2 regions of the Rhizobium sp. BR 314 genome follow, and region 2 is predicted to be linked to the other one. Evidence: predicted binding sites of a transcription regulator. Region 2 holds the regulator's gene; the other holds the start of a gene.
The links. Region 2 encodes PhoB, which activates phosphate uptake and scavenging genes when phosphate is short. Its sites were predicted from a motif close to TGTCATNNANCTGTCAT; they were not measured.
Positions count from the first base shown of each region.

Region 1 (7,375 bases), on a different contig from region 2:
CGACCTATGTTCAGAATCCGCCTTACTTCGTGGGCATGGGCAAGAAGGGTGCCGGCGTTTCCGACATCAAGGGCGCTCGCGTTCTCGGTCTCTTCGGCGACAAGATCACCACCGACCATATTTCGCCGGCCGGTTCGATCAAGGCTGCCTCGCCGGCCGGCGCCTACCTCATCGGTCACGGCGTTGGCGTTGCCGACTTCAACCAGTACGGCACGCGTCGCGGCAATCATGAGGTCATGATGCGCGGCACCTTCGCCAACATCCGCATCCGCAACCACATGCTCGGCCCGAACGGCAAGGAAGGTGGCTACACCATCCACTATCCGTCCAAGGAAGAGACTTCGATCTACGATGCGGCCATGCAGTACAAGGCCGAGGGCGTTCCGCTCGTCATCTTCGCCGGTGTCGAATACGGCAACGGCTCGTCGCGCGACTGGGCTGCCAAGGGCACGAACCTGCTCGGTGTCCGCGCCGTGATCGCCCAGTCCTTCGAGCGTATCCACCGCTCGAACCTCGTCGGCATGGGCGTCATCCCCTTCGTCTTCGAGGAAGGCACGACTTGGGCCAGCCTCGGCCTGAAGGGCGACGAACTCGTTACCATAGAAGGCCTGGCTGATATCAAGCCGCGCGAGCGCAAGATCGCCAAGGTCACCTATGGCGACGGTACAGTTCGCGATATCCCGATCATCTGCCGTATCGATACGCTGGATGAGGTCGTCTACGTCAACAATGGCGGCATCCTGCAGACCGTTCTGCGCGATCTCGCCGCCTAATACGCATCCATTCCGTTCTTACGAGGCCGCCGGAAAACTCTTCCGGCGGCCTCTTCTTTTTCACGGGGATGTGTTCGGCGCAGCTGCCATGCGGCATTGGCCTCACCCCATCGTGACTTTGCGTCATCACGCTAAGCTATTATCTCTTGTTTCAGGTTTTTCGGGCTTGATATGGCCTTATCGCCCCAAGACTAGTGGGTATTTGGAGGCTGCGCAGGCGGCTGGCGAGTTTGATGCAGAGGTAAGAGAGAAATGCGCCTTCGATTTTCGGTTCCACTTCTGGCAGGCATCGCGCTCGCAAGTTCGCTGCATGCGCAGGAGGCTGCGAAGATCAAGGGCGTGGTCGAGCTTTTCACCGCACAAGGCTGTGCTTCCTGTCCCCCGGCCGACGCTGCCTTTCGAAAGCTGATTCGCCAGGGCGACGTCGTGGCGCTCGCCTATCATGTCGACTACTGGAACTATCTGGGCTGGAACGACACGATGGCGAACAAGGAAAATACCGCACGCCAGTATGCTTATGCCCGCACGCTCGGTCGCAGCGGCGTCTACACGCCGCAGGCCATCATCAATGGCCGGGACCATATGAATGGTGCCGATCTCAACGCGATCAACATCAAGCTCGATACTTTCCAGCGCGCCGGTGAGGGCCTGACCGTGCCAGTAAGCGCCAGCACGAAGGATGATGAGCTTTCGATCAAGATCGGTGCTGGCCAAGGCAAGGCCAATGTCGTCATCGTCTATTTCGACAAGGAGCAGATGGTGGCTCCCAAGGGCGGCGAAAACAACGGCCAGCAAATTGCCTATATGCATGCGGTTTCCGATGTCGAGACGGTCGGCATGTGGGATGGCAGGGCGATGAATGTCGTGTTGCCCGCCAATGTGTTGACCAAAGCCGGACGAAGAGGGCTTGCCGTCCTTCTGCAGTCGTCGTCGTCCTCCGGCGATCCCTCGGCCATTATCGGGGCGACAGTGCTGACGGTGGGTTCGGACGGCTAAGCGCCCTGTCTATTTGATCGGGGACGTCTTTTGCTTCGGCTGGCGCGGAAAAGGTGCCTATTTCGGCTGACGCCGAAAAAGGGGGTGCCCGGCGGGACGCATTCGGGGCTGGGGTTTATCGATGCGCCCCGGCCGGGCCGCTTGGCGCGGCGGCGCCAAGCGGCTGCCTATACTTCCTGCAAATTAGGCGTCGTTTTGACTGAAATGCGGCGCTGCAGAGATGCTTTTGGGCACGGGAAAGAAATTGTGAGCCGTCAGACGGCTTGCAATTTGATGCGGCTGAGGCAAACTGTCATTCTCCTGTCATGAGATAGCCCTTGGGGGATTGATGACTGATCAGCCGGATTTGCGACACGGCGAAAGCCGCTCCGCCGAGACTAATTCCTCCGTCATCGTTGATTTCAGAGAATACAAGCAGAGCAAGGATCCGCTGCCGGTGACGTTCCATCGCCGTGAGCTGGATGCCATACTCTGGATCTACGGCCGCATGGTCGGCGAAGGCGAATGGCGCGACTACGCCATCGATCATCTCAAGGACAAGGCAGTCTTCTCCGTCTTCAAGCGCTCCGGCGAGATGCCGCTTTTCTGCATCGAGAAGAACCCGAAACTCGCCGCGAAGCAGGGCGCCTTCTCCGTCATCAATACCAATGGGATGACGTTGAAGCGTGGACATGACCTCAGCCAAGTGCTGAAGGTTTTCGACAAGCAGCTGAAGCTGGTGGAGAAGTAGTTCTTTCCCCACCGTCTTGATGGTAAAAGCCCGCTCGTCCCGGAAACCGAGGGAAGAGAGCATTCAAGGCTAGACCAACAGATCGACCCTACTCCTGGAACAGGATACCCGGATAGACCGACTGGTCCGGGTCGGTGGTATTTCCCTCGCCAAGCGCCTTCTGCATCAGCATCGTATCCAGCCACCGACCATGCTTGTAGCCCGTGCCCTTGAGCAATCCGGCTTCGGTAAATCCCGCAGCCCGATGCACGGCGACGGAGGCAGGATGCGCTCCCCCGATGACGGCGATCATTTGGCGAAAGCCCAGCGTCTGGCAGCTATCAATCAGGGCATTCAGTAGCAATCTGCCGATCCCGCGCCCGCGGGCCTCCGGAGCAAGGTAGATCGAATCCTCCACCATCCACCGATAGGCCGGCCGTGTGCGGAACGCCGAAGCATAGGCATAGCCGAGAAATGTGCCGTCTGCATCCTCGGCGACGATATAGGGGTAGGCTTTTTCCTGGATCGCGCGAAAGCGGCCTGCCATCTCGTCTTCGCCTGGAGGCGTAATCTCGTAGCTTGCCGTGCCGTTCAGCACGGAATCTCTGTAGATGGCGGTTATGTGGGGCAGGTCGTCTAAGGTTGCGCTGCGGAGGCGGACGGACATGTGATTCTTACTGCCTGATCTGCTGATGACGATGGCTGCCATCAAATCGCAGGCCTCTTTTCCAGGCAAACAAAAAGGCGGCCGAAGCCGCCTTTTCGATATCTATTCAAACCGTTCGATTAGTTTCTGTTGCCCATGAAGCGCAGCAAGAACATGAACAGGTTGATGAAGTCCAGGTACAGCGACAGAGCGCCCATGATCGCCTTGCGGCCGGCTACAGTCGCATCGTCGGCATCGTAGTACATTTCCTTGATCCGCTGCGTGTCATAGGCCGTGAGGCCTGCGAAGATCAGCACGCCGATCACCGAGATGGCGAACTGCATGGCGGACGAAGCCAGGAAGATGTTGACCAGCGAGGCGATGATCAGGCCGAAGAGACCCATCATCAGGAACGAGCCCATCGCGGACAGATCACGCTTGGCCGTGTAGCCGTAGAGCGACAGCGCGCCGAAGGAGGCGGCGGTCACGAAGAAGGTCTGCACGACGCTCTGGCCGGTGTAGATGATGAAGATCGACGACAGCGACAGACCCACCAGCGCGGCGTAGACCCAGAAGGTCGTCGTCGCGGCGGCCACGCTCATCCGGTTGATCCTGAAGCTCAGGAAGAAGACCATTGCGAGCGGGGCGAGAATGACAACCCACTTCAGCGGGCTCAGATAGATCGCCTGACCGAAGGCCGTGATGTGTCCGTTCGCGAAAGCGAGCGAGAAGGCGAGATAAGCCGCAACACCCGTGATCGCCAGACCCAGCGCCATCAGGTTATAGACCTTGAGCATGTAGGCTCGAAGGCCCTCGTCTATCATCGCACCGGACTGCGCACCGCTCTGCGCCCGGTTTTGGTAATTGCGATAGTCAGCCATGTTTTCCTCTTTCAAGCTCCGATTTGGGTACGGTGTCGGGCCTTTCAGGCCCAGGCGCCGCTGCGAAGCTTCAGCATGCCTGCACAGAATATGAGGCTTTCCAGCCTTGTAGACAAGGGTCAAGCGGCCTGACCGATGTTAAATCGATGTAATATCGCGCGGTTTTCGCGGTGTCGGTTAATCCGCGAAGCTGATTTACAGCTCCCGCAGAACGGGTGCCGCTTTCTGACCCAGAATACGCCATGTGCCGATGAGGCCGATCCCGACCGTCAGCACCAGCGCAACGACGAGAGTGGAGAAGGCGACATCAGGCATGAAGGCGGAAGGCAGCTTCATGATACGGCTGACGATATACCAAGCCGAGACGGAGCCGGCGACCAGCGCGAAGACGGCGGTGGCTGCCCCCAGGATCAGATATTCGTAGCTGAAGGCGCGAATGAGCGTCGCGCGCGTCGCTCCGAGCGTCTTGAGGATGACGGCATCGTGCGTGCGGGCGCGGTTGCCGGCCGCCAGCGCGCCCGCCAGCACGAGCACTGAGGCGATAAGCGCGACCGATGCGGCGGAGCGAATGGCTGTGGCAAGCTGCCCAACAAGCCTGCTGACGACATCGAGCGCATCCTTGACGCGAACGCTTGTTATCGTCGGATAGGCGTTGGTGACTTTCCTCAGGATCGCTGCTTCCTGCTCCGGAGTGGCGGAACTATCCGTGAGGGTCGCGAGCCAGGCATGCGGTGCGCCCTTGAAGGTATTCGGCGAGAAGATCATCACGAAATTGATCGACAGAGATTGCCATTGCACCTTGCGGAAGCTGGCGATCTTGGCGGTGATGTTGCGGCCGAGCACATTCACGGTGATCTTGTCGCCGAGCTTCAGGCCAAGAGCCTTGCCTTCCTCAGCGGAAAAGGAGACCTGCGGTTCGCCGCCGTAGTCCTTGTCCCACCATTTGCCGTCTGTGATCGCGGCATTTTCCGGAAGAGTTTCGGCATAGGTGATGCCGCGGTCGCCGCGCAACACCCATTGCCCTGCCGCCGGCACCTTCAGCTTGGTCACGTCTTCGCCATTGAAGGCGACGATGCGGCCACGCAGCATCGGCGCTTCGACAAATTTGCCCTTCGGATCGATGTCGAGCACGATCTTGCGGAAGCCCTCAAGCTCCGGCCCCTGGATATCGACGAAGAAGAAATTCGGCGCCTTCTCGCTCATGCGCCCCATGAGCTCGCTGCGCATGTTGCCGTCGATCAATGTCAGGGTCACTAGCAGCGCCAGGCCGAGGCCCAGCGACAGCACGACCGAAGACGTGAGTGCGCCCGGCCGATGGATATTGCCGATCGCCAGACGCAGCGCCGGCGAGCGCACGCGCGGGCTGCGGCGGGCAAGCCAGGCGAGCAGCGCAGCAACGACACGCAGCACGACAAATGCCCCGCCAATCGAGACGACGAAGACGATGGCGATGAAGCGGTCATAGGCGGTGACGATGGCCAAAGCGGCAAGCGCCGCCATCAGTAAGCTGGCGGCAAGCAGATAGGGCCAGCCGGGCAGGCGGCGAGCCTCGAAACCCTGTTCGCGGAAGAGCGCGGTTGCCGGAACTTCTCGGGCGTGACCGAGAGGCGGAATGGCGAAGGCAAGCGTCGTCAGCAGCCCGAAGACGGCTGCTAGCATCAGGGGGCCGGGATAGAGTCGCGGCGCTGTCGATATGGGCAGGAATTCCGCCATGAACTGCGAGGCGATCATCGGGGCGATGGCGCCGAGAACCAAGCCGACGGCGATGCCGGCAAGCGCGATGATGGCAATCTGGATGAGATAGATCAGCACGACCACGAAGGCCGGTGCGCCGAGGCACTTGAAGGTGGCGATGGTGGTGCGCTTCGAATCGAGGAAGGCGCGCACGGCATTGGCGACGCCGACCCCGCCGACGATGAGGGCGGCCAGCCCGACCAGTGTCAGGAATTGCGAGAAGCGCGTGACGTTGTCGGCAAGCTCCGGCGCGGCGCGCGCGCTGGTGCGGATCGACCAGCCGGCCTGCGGGAAGGCGGCATTGGCGCGATCGCCGATCTTGCGCAACCCGGTTGCGGGATCGTCCATGCGGATCCTGTATGCCTGCTCAACGAGGCTGCCCGTTGTAATCAGGCCAGAAGCGGCCAGCGCGTCCCGGCTGGTCAGCAGCCGCGGAGCGAAGCCGAAACCTTCCGAGACGGCGTCCGGTTCGTTCTTGATGGTGCCTGATATGCGCAGTTTCGCATTGCCCAACAGCAGGTTGTCGCCGACCTTGAGGTTCAGGCGTTCGAGCAGTAACGGGGCGACGACGGCACCATAGCTGCCATCCTTGGCAGCAAGCAGGATCGAGAGGGGTTGGTTCGGATCGGCTTCGAAGGCGCCGTAGAGCGGATATGCCTCATCGACCGCCTTGACCTCGACCAGAGCCTGGTCGGAGCCGTCAGGCAGGCGGGACATCGAACGCAAATTGGTGGAACGGGAGAGCTTGCCGAGACCCTGGAGATAGGCCAGTTCCTCTGGCGTCGCCTCGCGATTGCGTAGCTCGAAACGGGCATCGCCCGCCAGCAGCGATTGTCCCTGCGTCGAGATCGCATCGGTGATTGAGCGTGATACGGAGTTGACGGCAGCGATGGCGCCGGTGCCGAGCGCGATGCAGGCGAGGAAAATGTAAAAGCCGCCAAGGCCACCGCGCAGTTCGCGCAAGGCAAGGCGGAAGGCGAGTGACAGTCGCATTCGCGCCGCACTCGTCATGCGATTGCCGCCTGATTGACGCGTGGCTGAGCGCTGTCGTTTTCGATTTCACCCGAGCGGACGCGAATCTGGCGCGAGCAGCGCGCGGCAAGTGCCGGATCGTGTGTCACCAGCAGCATGGTCGTGCCGCGCTCGGCCTGCTGGGCAAAGAGAAGGTCGGCGATCTGCCGGCCGGTATCGGTGTCGAGGTTGCCTGTCGGCTCATCGGCGATCAGCACAGCCGGCGAAGGCGCGAGTGCCCGGGCGATCGCCACGCGCTGCTGTTCGCCGCCTGAGAGTTGGCCGGGATAGTGGCTGAGCCTTTCGCCCAGCCCCACCGCCTCCAACTCGCGTCGGGCGATGTCAAAGGCATCGCGGACATTGGCAAGCTCAAGCGGTACCGCAACGTTTTCAAGCGCCGTCATATTGGCAATCAGATGGAAGGACTGGAAGACGATACCGATATTGCGGCCGCGGAAATCGGCAATCCGATCCTCGCTCAGGCTATGCAGGGGCGTGTCGCGGATCAAGAGTTCGCCGCTGTCGAGCTTCTCGAGTCCGGCCAACACCATCAGCAGCGTCGACTTGCCGGAGCCGGATGGGCCGACGATACCGACCGCTTCGCCCTCCAGAATCGTCAGGTCGA
Region 1 is NZ_JARWLA010000003.1:244,610-251,984, forward strand. Features, by position in the region: gene acnA (aconitate hydratase AcnA) at 1-773, shown strand, start outside; gene QD461_RS06085 (DUF1223 domain-containing protein) at 1,026-1,769, shown strand; gene QD461_RS06090 (DUF2794 domain-containing protein) at 2,098-2,499, shown strand; gene QD461_RS06095 (N-acetyltransferase family protein) at 2,588-3,145, opposite strand; gene QD461_RS06100 (Bax inhibitor-1/YccA family protein) at 3,265-4,005, opposite strand; gene QD461_RS06105 (ABC transporter permease) at 4,201-6,732, opposite strand; gene QD461_RS06110 (ABC transporter ATP-binding protein) at 6,747-7,375, opposite strand, start outside.
Region 1: the regulator PhoB is predicted to act here: its motif matches at 2,060-2,076, upstream of QD461_RS06090 (DUF2794 domain-containing protein).

Region 2 (7,375 bases):
ATCTCTACAAGGCGCTTGCAGCCGAAGTCGTCGTCGATGGCAAGCTGGTTGCCAACCCCTACAGGAAATGGTCCGAGATCAATAAGTCTCTGCCGGATTTCGAGATCGCTGCTTATATTCCGGGCGAAAAGCACGGCACGCGCGAGGTTTTCGAGGAGCGGGTTCTCTCCGCTGGATGCAAGGCCTCGGGTGCGCTCGACGTCATCAAGGCCGCGATCAAGGATGCCGATCAGCAGGCGAAGAAGTGCATTGCCGTGCGCAAGGATGGCCTGGCTGTCGATATCGACGGCGATTATCCTGAGACGCTGGGGCGCATCAACGCCAACAAGCACGGCATCGGCGTTTTCGGCCTGTATTTCTACCAGAACAACGCCGACAAGCTGAAGGTCGCCACCGTCAGCGGTATCGTGCCCTCGGGCGAGACCATCGCCGACGGCACCTATCCGGTCTCGCGTCCCTTGTTCTTCTACGTCAAGAAGGCACATCTGGGTGTTATCCCGGGCCTCAAGGAATATGTCGATTTCTTCACCAGCGATCAGATGATCGGGCCGGATAGCCCGCTGGCCGAATACGGCCTCGTGCCCGCGCCGGATGCTGAGCGCGACCAGATCCGCAAAGATTTTGCGGACGGAAAGATCATGTAAGTGCGTAAGGACTGCACGTCGGCGCGAAATTCCATCGCGCCGACGCTGGCCGGGGAATTGGAATGAGTGTGTCATTGCTGCTGTTATGCGTGTCGGTCATCGGCGCCTTTGCCTTCGTGCTGGGGCGGGTGAGGGCTGCTGCATTGTCGGGCGGCAGGCCCTCTTCTATGCATTCCAGGCTCGGCTATCACGGTGCCTATGCCGCCATATGGGCTGTGCTGCCCGCTTTGGCGCTCGTCTGCGTCTGGTCGATCGCCAGCTCGGAAGTGATCGACCGCTTCGTGATCAAATCCTTCCCGGAAGAGGTGCAAGCTCTTCCGCGCGCGGAACTCAATCTCAGCTACGGCATGGTGCGCAGCATCGCCCATGGCGTGCGCCTTCTCGATGGCCAGGAGCTTGCCGACGTCGCGGGCGGCACGGCGGATCTGCAATTGTTGCTGGCGCAGAGGGGCGTGCCCCTGGCGGTCCGCCCGACCGGCTACATGGTCGATGCGGCAAACAAATATAATGGCATGCGCGAAATCAGCCGGATCGTCATGAGCGTGGCGGCGATCCTGCTGTCGCTCTTGTGTGCGGCCTATGGCCTGCGCGTCATCGCGCCACGCTTTCGCGCGCGCAATCGTGTCGAGCAGGTCATTCTCGGGGCGCTCATCATCGCGTCTTCCATCGCCGTGCTGACGACGGTCGGGATTGTCGTCTCGATGTTGTCGGAAGCTGCGCGCTTCTTCAGCATGGTGCCTGCAGGTGAATTCTTCTTCGGCACCGTTTGGGATCCGCGCTTCACGGGCGCAGGCACGCAGACATCGGGAACCTTCGGCTTGATCCCGTTGCTGGCGGGCACGATCTATATCGGTCTGGTCGCCATGCTCTTTGCCGTGCCGATCGGCTTGTTCGCGGCGATCTACATGGCCGAATACGCCTCGGCACGCGTGCGCTCCATCGCCAAGCCGATGCTCGAGGTGCTGGCCGGCATTCCGACGATCGTTTACGGCTTCTTCGCCCTCGTCACGGTCGGACCTTTCCTCAGGGATATTTCGGCAGAGATCAACGGCCTGATGACCGGAAGCTTCACAAGCTTCATCGAGGCGCAGAGCGTGCTGACAGCTGGCTTCGTCATGGGCGTGATGTTGATCCCCTACGTCTCGTCGCTATCGGACGACATCATCATGGCGGTCCCGCGCTCGCTGCGTGACGGTTCACTCGGGCTTGGCGCAACGCGCTCCGAAACCGTCAAGCGCGTTCTGCTGCCGGCAGCGCTTCCCGGTATCGTCGGTGCACTCCTGATGACGGCTTCGCGCGCGGTCGGAGAAACGATGATCGTCGTGCTGGCGGCCGGCGTGGCGGCGCGCATGCAGTTCGATCCCTTCGAGCCGATGACGACGGTGACGGTAAAGATCGTCAACCAGCTGACCGGCGATCTGGAGTTCACCTCGCCGCAGACGCTCGTCGCCTTCGCGCTCGGCATCACTCTGTTCTGCGTGACGCTCTGCCTGAACGTCTATGCGCTCTATATCGTCCGCCGATACCGGGAGCAGTACGAATGAGCGATATCGTGTCCTCCTCGTCACAGAAAAATCCGCGCGGGCTTGCACCCGACGCCCCGGTGCGTCGCGATATCGGCATCGCCAGGCGCTATGCCGCCGAGCGCCGCTTTCGCGCCTATGGAATTGCCGCCGTCATTTTCGGCGTCGTCTTCCTCGCTATCCTGGTGTCGACCGTGGTCCGCAACGGCTATACGGCTTTCGTCCAGACATCACTCGTCTTGCCGATCGAGTTCTCCGAGAAAGTCATCGATCCAACGGGCAAGCGTTCCAGCGATCCCAAGGTGCTGATATCGGCCAATTATCCCGTACTTGTGCGTGACGCAGTGGTGAAGATGCTTGGTATTGATCCCGCCAATCGCGCGCTCGTTCGCGAGGCGACGGCCATGGTGTCGGACAGCGCCCGGATCGCACTGCGCGACAAGGTCGTTGCCAACCCCGCTATCATCGGCACGACCGCAAACGTGGTGCTTCTTGCCAGCGCGAATATCGACTCCGCCAACAAGGGGCAGATCGATTTGACGGCCGACGAGAAGGACCGCAAGGTGTCGGATCGGCAGGTCGCATGGATGAAGCAGCTCCGCGATAGCGGCGCACTCTACAAGGCCTTCAACAGCGGCCTGTTCCTTTCAGGCAATTCGAGCCGGCCGGAAGCTGCAGGCCTCGGTGTTGCCCTGATCGGCTCGCTCTATCTGATGTTGACCGTGCTTGTGCTCGCCTTGCCCGTCGGCGTCGCCGCTTCGATCTATCTCGAGGAATTTGCACCGAAAAATCGGCTTACGGATCTGATAGAGGTCAACATCAACAACCTCGCAGCCGTGCCATCGATCGTATACGGCCTGCTCGGCCTCTCGGTCTTCATCAACATGATGGGACTGCCGCGCTCGGCCTCGCTGGTCGGCGGTCTCGTGTTGAGCCTGATGACGCTGCCGATGATCATCATCGCCACGCGCTCGGCGCTGCGCGCGGTACCGCCATCGATCCGCAGTGCCGCACTTGGCCTCGGCGCGTCGCGCATGCAGATGGTCTTCCACCATGTCCTGCCGCTCGCCATGCCCGGTATTTTGACTGGCACGATCCTTGGGCTTGCCCATGCGCTCGGGGAGACGGCGCCGCTGCTTCTGATCGGCATGGTCGCCTTCGTCGCCAATTATCCCGCTTCGCCGCTCGATCCTTCGACGGCGCTGCCGGTGCAGATCTACATGTGGGCGAGCGAAGCGGAGCGTGCCTTCGTTGAGAGAACCTCCGGGGCCATCATCGTCCTGCTCTTCTTCCTCGTTGCGATGAATATCGGGGCAATCCTGCTGCGCCGTCGCTTCGAGCGGCGCTGGTAGGGGAGGAGCACGAAATGAACATGATGACGGAAGCCGGAAGCGAACGAGCATTGGCCAAGAAGATGATGACGATCCCCTACAAGATGATCGGCCAGGACGTTTCGGTCTACTACGGCGAAAAGCGCGCGCTCTTCGACGTCAATCTGAATATCCGCGCCAATACGGTCACGGCGTTGATCGGCCCGTCTGGCTGCGGCAAGTCCACCTTCCTGCGTTGCCTCAACCGCATGAACGATACGATCGAGACCTGCCGTATCACCGGCAAGATCACGCTCGACGATCAGGATGTCTACGACAACAGTATCGATGTGGTGGAGCTGCGCGCGCGCGTCGGCATGGTCTTCCAGAAGCCCAATCCGTTTCCGAAATCGATCTACGAGAACGTCGCCTATGGTCCGCGCATACACGGCCTGCATCGTTCGAAGGCCGATCTCGAGCACATCGTCGAAACCAGCCTGCAGAAGGCTGGTCTCTGGGGCGAAGTGAAGGACCGGCTCCACGATGCCGGCACCAGCCTTTCTGGCGGACAGCAGCAGCGCCTGTGCATCGCGCGCGCCGTTGCAGTCAGCCCGGAGGTGATCCTGATGGACGAGCCCTGTTCGGCGCTCGATCCGATTGCGACGGCAAAAGTCGAGGATCTCATTCACGAGCTGCGGGAGAATTTTACGATCGTTATCGTGACGCATTCCATGCAGCAGGCTGCCCGCGTTTCACAGCGCACCGCAATGTTCCATCTCGGCCATCTGGTCGAGGAGAACGACACCGATAAGATGTTCACCAATCCCGACGATTTCCGCACGCAGGATTACATCATGGGCCGTTTTGGTTGATGATGTCAGGTGCGCGGCTCCCTTCACACAGTTCACCTTAAGGAAAGAAAAATGGTCTCCACTCACATTCTCTCTGCCTATGACGAAGACCTGAAGTTCCTGACGCGCCGTATTGCCGAAATGGGCGGTCTGGCCGAACAGATGGTCAGCGACAGCGTTCGCGCATTGGTTCATAGCGATGCCGCTCTCGCACAGAAGGTCATCTCCGACGACGTCGTTCTCGACCATGCCGAACGCGAAGTCGGCGACAAGGCGATCGTCACCATCGCACGTCGTCAGCCGATGGCGGCTGACCTGCGCGAGATCATGGGTTCCATCCGCATCGCCTCCGATCTGGAGCGTGTCGGCGACCTTGGCAAGAACACGGCAAAGCGCGTCATCGCCGTGCAGGGCACCGGAGTTCCGCGGAAGCTTGCCCGCGGCATCGAACATCTTTCCGAACTGGCGCTCGGCCAGCTCAAGGAAGTCCTTGACGTCTACGCCACGCGGTCGCCAGACAAGGCTGTTTCGATCCGCGAACGCGACGAGGAAATCGACGCGATGTACACCTCGCTCTTTCGCGAGATGCTGACCTACATGATGGAAGATCCGCGCAACATCACCACCTGCACGCATCTTCTCTTCTGCGCCAAGAACATCGAGCGCATCGGCGACCATGCCACCAATATCGCCGAGACGATCTATTACATGGCGACAGGCGCACAGCCGGAAGGCGAACGTCCGAAGGACGACACTGCAAACACCGTTGGCGCGGTGACGGAATAATCTGGAAGAGAAGAAAGGAGACCAAAGGCGCATGGTTCCGAGAGTTGCTGTTGTAGAAGACGAGGAAGCGCTGAGCGTTCTGCTGCGCTATAATCTTGAGGCCGAAGGCTTCGAGGTCGACACGATCCTCAGAGGCGATGAAGCCGAGTTGCGTCTCCAGGAGCGCATCCCCGATCTTCTGATCCTCGACTGGATGCTCCCCGGCGTGTCCGGCATCGAGCTTTGCCGCCGGCTGCGTATGCGGCCGGAGACGGAGCGCCTGCCGATTATCATGTTGACGGCCCGCGGCGAGGAAAGCGAGCGCGTGCGCGGCCTTTCCACCGGCGCGGACGATTACGTCGTCAAGCCGTTCTCGACGCCGGAGCTGATGGCGCGCGTCAAGGCGATGCTACGGCGTGCCCGTCCGGAGGTTCTCTCTACGGTGCTGCGTTGCGGCGATATCGAGCTGGACCGCGAAACCCATCGCGTTCATCGCAAGAGCCGCGAAGTGCGGCTGGGTCCGACGGAATTCCGTCTGCTGGAATTCCTGATGTCCTCGCCGGGCCGCGTCTTCTCCCGCTCGCAGCTGCTGGACGGCGTCTGGGGGCACGATATCTATGTCGACGAACGCACCGTCGACGTTCATGTCGGCCGCCTGCGCAAGGCGCTAAACTTCTCCAATATGCAGGATGTCATCCGCACCGTTCGCGGCGCGGGCTATTCCATGGAGGCCTGAGCGGTCAACCGCTCAGGCATCAACATTGCGGCGGAAACAGAAAACGGGCCTCGAGGGGCCCGTTTCGTTGTCTGAATTCTTGAATTCGCTGCTTAGCCGTTGTTGCGACGGCGATCATGCACCGGCTGGTAGGCCATGCGCTGATGATAGGTGCAGTACGGCGAGGAATCCGGGCTGTCATTGCCGCAGAAGTGGAAATCGTCCTTCAACGGATCACCGACGGGCCACTTGCAGGTGCGTTCCGTCAGTTCCGTCAGGCCGAGGCGGCGCGAAATCGGAACGACGACATTGGCCGCGGGACGGTAGGTGATCTCGTTGACCGCATCGACCTCGATCTCTTCCTTCAGCATGGTTGCACCCTGCTGGCGGGCAACCGTACGGGTCGCGACGCGCGAGGTGTAAGCCGGAGCCCTTGGCGCCGAGGCAGTGCGCTTCGGCGTGCGAGCAGCCGTCGCCGTGCCACCCGCCTTCGCTCGGCCGGGAAGGTTCAGGCGATGCACCTTGCCGATGACGGCATTACGGCTCACGCCACCCAGTTGCGCCGCGATCTGGCTGGCGCTCAACCCTTCGGACCATAGCTTTTTCAGCTTCTCGACGCGTTCGTCTGTCCAATTCATGCCCTGTCTCCGCTGTCGCGTTTCCGGTGGCAGAATCCTTCACCATTGCCTCGCATGGGATCGAGGCACGAAACGCTTTAAAATTGTGGTGACTAGTTCCGCCGCATGCAGTCTAGCAATTGCTTTTTAACCTAGTGTGAGGCTGACTCCGTGACAAGAGTCGCGAGAATCTTGAGGAATCGATTTCGGGGTTTTCCCCAACTTGCTGCCCCGGCGTGGCATTTCTGCAATATGCCGTGCCGAACGCGATCCATTTGCGCGCAAGCGCTTTCTCGCACTTGCTAAATCGCCAGTTTTGTTGACATCGCGGTGCAAAACATCAATAGTGCCCAGGCCGCCGCAAGGCGGCATTTTTGATTTTTTCGGACCCGTTTCATCAAGCGGAAGCGATTGGTCCTTAAAGTTGTGATCGAGGAGATATGGCCATGGCCGAGACCGCGCCGCTTTATGATACATACCTGCGTGCTCCGCTGCGGTTCGAGCGAGGCGAGGGCGTCTGGCTGGTGACGGAAAGTGGCGAACGCTACCTCGATTTCGCAGCTGGTGTGGCGGTCAATTCGCTTGGCCATGCCCATCCCCATCTTGTGGCCGAACTGAAGGCGCAGGTAGACAAGGTGTGGCACCTGTCGAACCTCTATGAAGTGCCCGGTCAGGAAAAGCTGTCGAAGCGGCTGACGGATGTCACCTTCGCCGACAAGGTGTTCTTCACGAATTCCGGCGCGGAGGCGCTGGAATGCGCCATCAAGACGGCGCGGCGCTATCACTTCGCCAAGGGGCATCCCGAGAAGTTTCATGTGATCACTTTCGAGGGCGCCTTCCACGGCCGCACCATCGCGACGATCGCAGCCGGTGGTCAGGAAAAGTACATCGAAGGTTTCGGCCCAAAGGCTCCGGGCTTCGATCAGGTGCCGTTCGGTGATCTCGACGCC
Region 2 is NZ_JARWLA010000019.1:42,630-50,004, reverse strand. Features, by position in the region: gene QD461_RS21915 (substrate-binding domain-containing protein) at 1-644, shown strand, start outside; gene pstC (phosphate ABC transporter permease subunit PstC) at 707-2,188, shown strand; gene pstA (phosphate ABC transporter permease PstA) at 2,185-3,519, shown strand; gene pstB (phosphate ABC transporter ATP-binding protein PstB) at 3,534-4,349, shown strand; gene phoU (phosphate signaling complex protein PhoU) at 4,401-5,114, shown strand; gene phoB (phosphate regulon transcriptional regulator PhoB) at 5,146-5,829, shown strand; gene QD461_RS21885 (GcrA family cell cycle regulator) at 5,922-6,446, opposite strand; gene QD461_RS21880 (aspartate aminotransferase family protein) at 6,872-7,375, shown strand, end outside.